2 regions of the Xenorhabdus santafensis genome follow, and region 1 is predicted to be linked to the other one. Evidence: predicted binding sites of a transcription regulator. Region 1 holds the regulator's gene; the other holds the start of a gene.
What was found. The regulator PurR, encoded in region 1, represses purine synthesis genes. The targets are predictions, from matches to a motif close to CANGCAAACGTTTGCNTG.
Positions count from the first base shown of each region.

Region 1 (3,434 bases):
TGTGAAAAAAATTGAAAGGAAGATATATGTGGTCTGAATACTCTCTGGAAGTTATTGATGCTGTTGCCAGAACAGGAAGTTTCAGTGCGGCAGCATCAGAACTTCATCGTGTACCTTCTGCTGTAAGCTATACAGTAAAACAGCTTGAAGAATGGCTGGCAGTACCTCTATTTGAGCGACGTCACCGTGACGTGGACTTAACTGAAGCGGGAGCCATTTTTGTCAAAGAAGCTCGCTCTGTTATCAAAAAAATGCATCACACTCGGCATCAATGCCAGCAAGTTGCCAATGGTTGGCGGGGGCAATTTAGCATTGCCGTGGACAGGGTAGTGAAACCTGAGAGAACTCTCCGGCTCATTCTCGATTTTTATCGGCATTTTCCCGATATTGAGCTGTTTATTTACCCCGAGGTTTTCAATGGGGTATGGGATGCGCTGGTGAATGAACGGGTGGATGTTGCGATTGGTGCAACGCGGGCATCTCCCGTTGGTGAACGATATAACTTCAGGGACATGGGATTCATGCCTTGGTTATGTGTCGTCAGCCCTGAGCATGAATTGGCGTCAATATCGGGGAAATTAAATGACGATCAAATGCGACCTTATCCCAGTTTGTGTCTTGAAGATACTTCACGCAGTTTGCCTAAAAGGGATACATGGGCGTTGGATAACCAACGGAGACTGGTTGTCCCTGATTGGGATGCAGGGTTGAATTGCCTGATGGATGGTTTGTGTGTTGGAATGGTGCCCAAACATCGTGCATTGCCTCTTATCCGCAAAGGAAAACTGACAGCACTTGAACTTGAACAACCATTGCCTGATAGCCCATGCTGCTTGGTATGGTCGCAAAAAAGCCATTCACCAGCATTAAGTTGGTTATTTGATTATCTCGGGGATAGTGAAACACTTAATGCTGAATGGTTGCAAGAAAACTAACTGTCAGCGACGGTAATCGATAAAAGGCCCATCTGCGACGGAGCGCCGTTCAACAAGGCGTGGGTGAACTTCAATAGTTTGTGCATCTTCACGCTTATTGACGATCCTATCCAGTAGCATTGAGAAAGCCATTTGCCCCAGCCGTTCTTTGGGCTGGTGAATGGTTGTCAATGCTGGGGTAAAATAGCGGGCATTTCGGATATTGTCATAACCAATAATGGAAATGTCTTGTGGTACACGCAAACCTAATTCATCAGCGGCGCAGATTGCTCCCATTGCCATGACGTCGCCCCCGCAAAAAACAGCTGTTGGGCGGTGTTTCTGATTTAGGATCTTACACATAGCTTGGTAACCTGATTCTGGTTCGAAATCACCTTGCACAATCCACTCATCGCGAATAGCGATATTGGCCTCTTTCAGCGCCTTGAGAAAGCCTTGGTGACGCCCGCCACCTGTATTTCTTGCCAATGGGCCAGGAATGGAAGCAATATCACGGTGCCCGCGTTCAATAAGATAGCGACCAGCCAAGTAACCGCCATGAAAGGCATTGTCGATGATGGCATCGGTAAAATCCCCTCTGGACTCACCCCAATCCATTACTACCATAGGAATATTGCGATAGTCTTCTAACATGCCTAAAAGTTGTTCAGGATATTCTGAACACATAACCAGCAAACCATCTACGCGTTTTTGCGCCAACATGGCAAGATATGCTTTTTGTTTATCAAGGTTATTATGGGAATTACATAAAATCAGAGTGTAACCCTTGCTGTAGCAACTATTTTCAACAGATTCTATGATTTCAGCAAAATAGGGGGCTTCGCTGGATGTTGCCAATAATCCGATGGATTTTGTGTGGTTAACTTTCAAACTACGGGCAACGGCACTGGGAGAATAGTTCAGTTCTTTAATAGCAGCCCAAACTGCAGCCTTAGTATCTTCGGCGACGAAACGGGTTTTATTGATAACATGGGATACGGTTGTGGTAGAAACACCAGCGCGTTTGGCCACATCTTTAATCGTTGCCATGATAAAAAGGACTCCTGACCTTATGGTCTAAATTTATATATTCTAACTTTTCAAGTTGCTGATTGATTCGCCGTATCTGCTTGTCGATACGCTTTAACTTGAAATATAGATAATTGTTAATCGTTTACCAACATATTTATATATGAGGTGATGGGTTGGCAACAATTTAGCGATAAACATTGAATTTTGTCTGATCTAGCTCAAAAGTGAAAGTGATAATCGATGTTATAAAGAGTATGAATTTAAGTTGGTAGTATAATTTACAAACAATGCAGTAAATAACCATCTAAAATTATGGTGTTAGGTATCTTGCTTTTCACATTGAGGATGTTCTATGGATACAGATCTGAAGTTGGGATTGTTGGCTGCCGGTAGCGCATTAATCATGATTGTCTTTCTGGCAAGCCTTTGTCTTATTAATTGAGAGCTAGAAAAATAATTGACGTATAACACCGTTTGTATTTAGGGTTGGTTTTCTGACATTCATAATCAGAGAATGGAAGAAAACCAGCCCTTATCATTTCAAACTGGCATAAGAATCAATCTTATTAAGCCAGGTTTTCTTCAACAAATGCCCAGTTGACCAAAGCCCAGAAATGCTCCAGATATTGTGGGCGGGCATTACGGTAATCGATGTAGTATGCGTGTTCCCAAACGTCGACGGTCAGAACTGGCTTATCTTCGCCAGTCAATGGAGTTGCTGCATTGGAAGTGCTGACGATAGCCAAACTTCCGTCAGCTTTTTTGACCAACCATGTCCAGCCGGAACCAAAGTTTTTCAGTGCAGCGTCAGTAAATTGTTGTTTGAACTCAGCAAAAGAACCGAAAGCATTGTTGATGGCATCCGCTACTTTTCCAGTTGGTTCGCCACCGCCATTTGGTGACAGGCTATGCCAGTAAAAAGTGTGGTTCCAAACCTGTGCAGCATTATTGAAAACGCCGCCTTCAGATGTTTTGATGATTTCTTCCAGGGATTTTCCGGCAAATTCAGTATCTTTGATAAGATTATTCAGATTTACAACGTAGGCGTTGTGGTGTTTGCCGTAGTGATATTCCAAAGTTTCTGCAGAAATGTGTGGTTCCAGGGCATCTTTGGCATAAGGTAATGCTGGTAATTCAAAAGACATTGCATGCTCCTTTTTAATATCGGGTTTTCAGCTCTGTAGCCATGATTTTTAAGATTAATCATGGTCAGGGCAAATTTAGGATTATTATCTTGTTGCTATTTTGGTAATTATCTTAACAACTTTTCTGTCAAATAACAGGGAAAAAGATGCTATTTGGCAGAAGTTGGCGTAGATCTAAACTATCTGATGTATTTGATGTAGTTAATGTGATTAGTTGGAATAGAAATATTGAATGGTTATTTGTCTCAATTGCTGTTGAGGCACATCATGGCAAACACTTACCTTAGCAAAAACGTACTGTCCTATAGTAAAAATGGACTATGGTAAGGCCGTGTCATGACGA
Region 1 covers NZ_VCDN01000046.1:126,905-130,338, forward strand. The annotation lists gene punR (DNA-binding transcriptional activator PunR) at 27-935, shown strand; gene purR (HTH-type transcriptional repressor PurR) at 939-1,964, opposite strand; gene sodB (superoxide dismutase [Fe]) at 2,513-3,091, opposite strand.

Region 2 (3,434 bases), on a different contig from region 1:
GAATTTGTCGTTCCCTGACCGCCGTGACGCATCTTGAAATCTATAGGGTATGCATATTTTCATTATCTAATTATTGCAATATAAATATTTATTTCCAGATTAATATTTTTCAGATGGTGAGTTATCTAAATTATTTTAGCGTGAAAAATAAATTAATAAGAGATAATAACCTACAGCAAAGCTATGTATTAACACAATATGTTTATGATAAATATGTTAATAATATTTTTAAGACCCCTATCTCTCTTTTTAGTTATCACCCGACACAGCACAAACCCAAAAGAGAGATAACCGATGATAGCCCAGATTATTCTGACGCATACCCTTGTGGCGGCAGAACTTTTCCATCCATAGTTGCGGTATGCCCTTCCATCGACAACCGGCCACTCAGGAACCAATCAATTACCATGGGATAAAAATTATGTTCTTGGATTTGGACGCGCTGGATAACATCTTCGAGTTTATCATCCTCAAAAATAGGGACTTTGGCTTGCAGGATAATTGGGCCACCATCCAATTCTTCAGTAACAAAATGGATGGATGTGCCGTGTTCTTTGTCGCCGTTTTCAATGGCTTTTTGGTGGGTGTGCAGGCCGGGATATTTGGGTAACAGGGAAGGGTGGATATTAAGTAAACGCCCATAATAATGCTGGACAAAATCAGGCGATAAAATTCTCATGTAACCTGACAAAACCACTAAATCAGGCTGATATTGATCAATCGCCTTGAACAGGGCGACATCGTAGCTGATGCGGTCTGGGTAAGCCCTGGGATCAAGGAAGCTGCTTGGAATGCCTGCATGCATGGCCCGTTGCAGGCCGTAGGCATCGGCATTATTGCTGAATACGGCAGCAATGTGCCCGTTAACCCGGTTTTGCTGGCAGGCATCAATAATGGCTTGAAGATTGCTGCCGTGACCAGAAACTAAAACAACAATTTTTTTCATGGACGTTTTTCACTGAAAGAATTCATTGATCGGCATATCCGCTGCTTTGCAAGTTGCAGCTTTATAGACTGCAACTTGAAATTTATTCGGGATATATTATCCGGTACATAATTGATGCATTACTAAATTATTGGCTGATAATGACTGGTTGTTCATCAGCGTTGAGTTCTGCAATTGTACCGATCTGCCATGCGTTTTCTCCTGCTGCTTTCAAATATGAAATTGCTTGTTCAGCCTGAGATTGGGGTAGCGCAATAATCATACCCACACCGCAGTTAAATGTGCGGTACATTTCATGGAAGCTGACATTGCCGGCTTGCTGTAACCACGTAAATATTTCCGGCCATTGCCAACTTGCAGAATCGATTCTTGCCTGCATATTTTCTGGCAGGACACGCGGGATGTTTTCCCAGAAGCCACCACCGGTGAGATGTGAAATGGCATGAACGTCAACTTCTGCAATCAATCCAAGAATGGATTTGACATAAATTCGGGTCGGGGCAAGCAGATGATCTGCGAGTGACTGACCGTTAAGTTCGGTATTTTCAGGATTAGCCTGACTGACTTCGAGGATTTTGCGGATCAGAGAGTAACCATTGGAATGTGGCCCACTGGAAGCCAGAGCAATCAATGCATCACCCACCTGTACTTGGCTGCCATCAATTATTTCTGATTTTTCCACGACGCCGACACAAAAACCCGCGACATCATAATCTTCGCCGTGATACATGCCGGGCATTTCGGCTGTTTCCCCCCCAACCAGCGCACAGCCTGCTTGTTTGCAGCCCTCTGCGATGCCGGTAATAACACTGGCTGCGGTATCAACATCCAGCTTACCTGTGGCATAGTAATCAAGGAAGAAAAGTGGCTCGGCACCCTGAACAACCAGATCATTGACACACATGGCAACTAAATCAATCCCGATGGTGTCATGACGTTTCAGATCCATCGCCAGACGCAGCTTAGTACCAACTCCATCCGTACCGGAAACCAGTACAGGTTCACGATATTTCTGTGGTAAGGCGCACAACGCACCGAAACCACCCAATCCTCCCATCACTTCAGGGCGACGGGTCTGTTTTACGACACCTTTAATACGATTGACTAAGGCATTGCCAGCATCAATATCGACACCAGCATCTTTATAACTAAGAGAGGTTTTGTTGGTCACTGCATAGCTCCCAGGCGGTTGCATTTGAATGAATATACCTGTTGTCTTGCAAAGGCAGTTTTGTTGTCTGCATATTGAAATCCAAGGGGTATAAAACAGAACGGAAATGATTCTATCAGTCTAAGCAAACGTTTGCGATAGCTTTGTACGTGTTACCTGCCAGATAATAAATAGAGAAAAATAGTTGGAGTTGATAAAAATCAGTAGATTGATAGTGGCGCAATGCCAAAAAGGAGGTATAATCCCGCGATTTTTTTATCTGCCGGCTATATTAGGAGAAACCCATGAAGATCGTTGAGGTTAAACACCCACTAGTTAGACATAAACTTGGTCTGATGCGAGATCATGATATAAGCACAAAACGATTTCGTGAATTGGCATCAGAGGTGGGTAGTCTTCTGACATATGAAGCAACTGCTGATTTAGAAGTTGAAAAAGTGACCATTGAGGGATGGTGTGGTCCGGTAGAAATAGACCAGATTAAAGGGAAAAAAATTACGGTAGTGCCTATTCTGCGTGCGGGACTGGGTATGATGGATGGTGTGCTGGAAAACATTCCAAGTGCACGGATCAGCGTCGTTGGCGTATACCGTGATGAAGAAACACTCGAACCTGTACCTTATTTTCAGAAGTTGGTTTCTGACATTAGTGAACGCATGGCATTGATAGTTGATCCAATGCTGGCGACAGGGGGATCAATGATTGCCACGATTGATCTATTGAAAAAAGCTGGATGCCCGGTGATTAAGGTGCTGGTTCTGGTTGCTGCTCCAGAAGGGGTTGCGGCATTGGAAAAAGCTCATCCAGATGTTGAATTATATACCGCCTCAATTGATGAACGACTCAATGAGCATGGATATATTGTCCCCGGCTTGGGAGATGCCGGCGACAAATTATTCGGTACTAAATAAGATTGATAGCCGGCTGAAAAGTCGGCTTTTTTTTGTTCCCAGCAAGATGATACAAGAGGATATCAGTAATGACCCTTAGGACTATTGGGGTAGATGAGAGACCGTCTCTAGCGCAGACTATTCCATTAAGTTTACAGCATTTATTTGCCATGTTTGGTGCCACCGTTTTGGTGCCTATTTTATTTAAAGTAAATCCTGCCACTATTTTATTATTCAATGGGATTGGAACATTATTGTATTTGGTGATTTGCAAAGGGAAAATTCCTGCTTATTTGGGGTCCAGCTTTGCCTTTATTTCCCCGGTATTACTGCTATTGCCTTTGGGATATGAATTGGCATTGGGTGGATTTATTGTTTGTGGTTTCTTGTTCTGTTTGGTGGCCCTGATTGTTAAAGTCGCGGGGAG
Region 2 covers NZ_VCDN01000036.1:56,260-59,693, forward strand. The annotation lists gene purN (phosphoribosylglycinamide formyltransferase) at 308-946, opposite strand; gene purM (phosphoribosylformylglycinamidine cyclo-ligase) at 1,074-2,117, opposite strand; gene upp (uracil phosphoribosyltransferase) at 2,402-3,028, shown strand; gene uraA (uracil permease) at 3,097-3,434, shown strand, end outside.
Region 2: a site for PurR is predicted at 2,239-2,256, ahead of purM (phosphoribosylformylglycinamidine cyclo-ligase). Genes of this name have one in related genera too.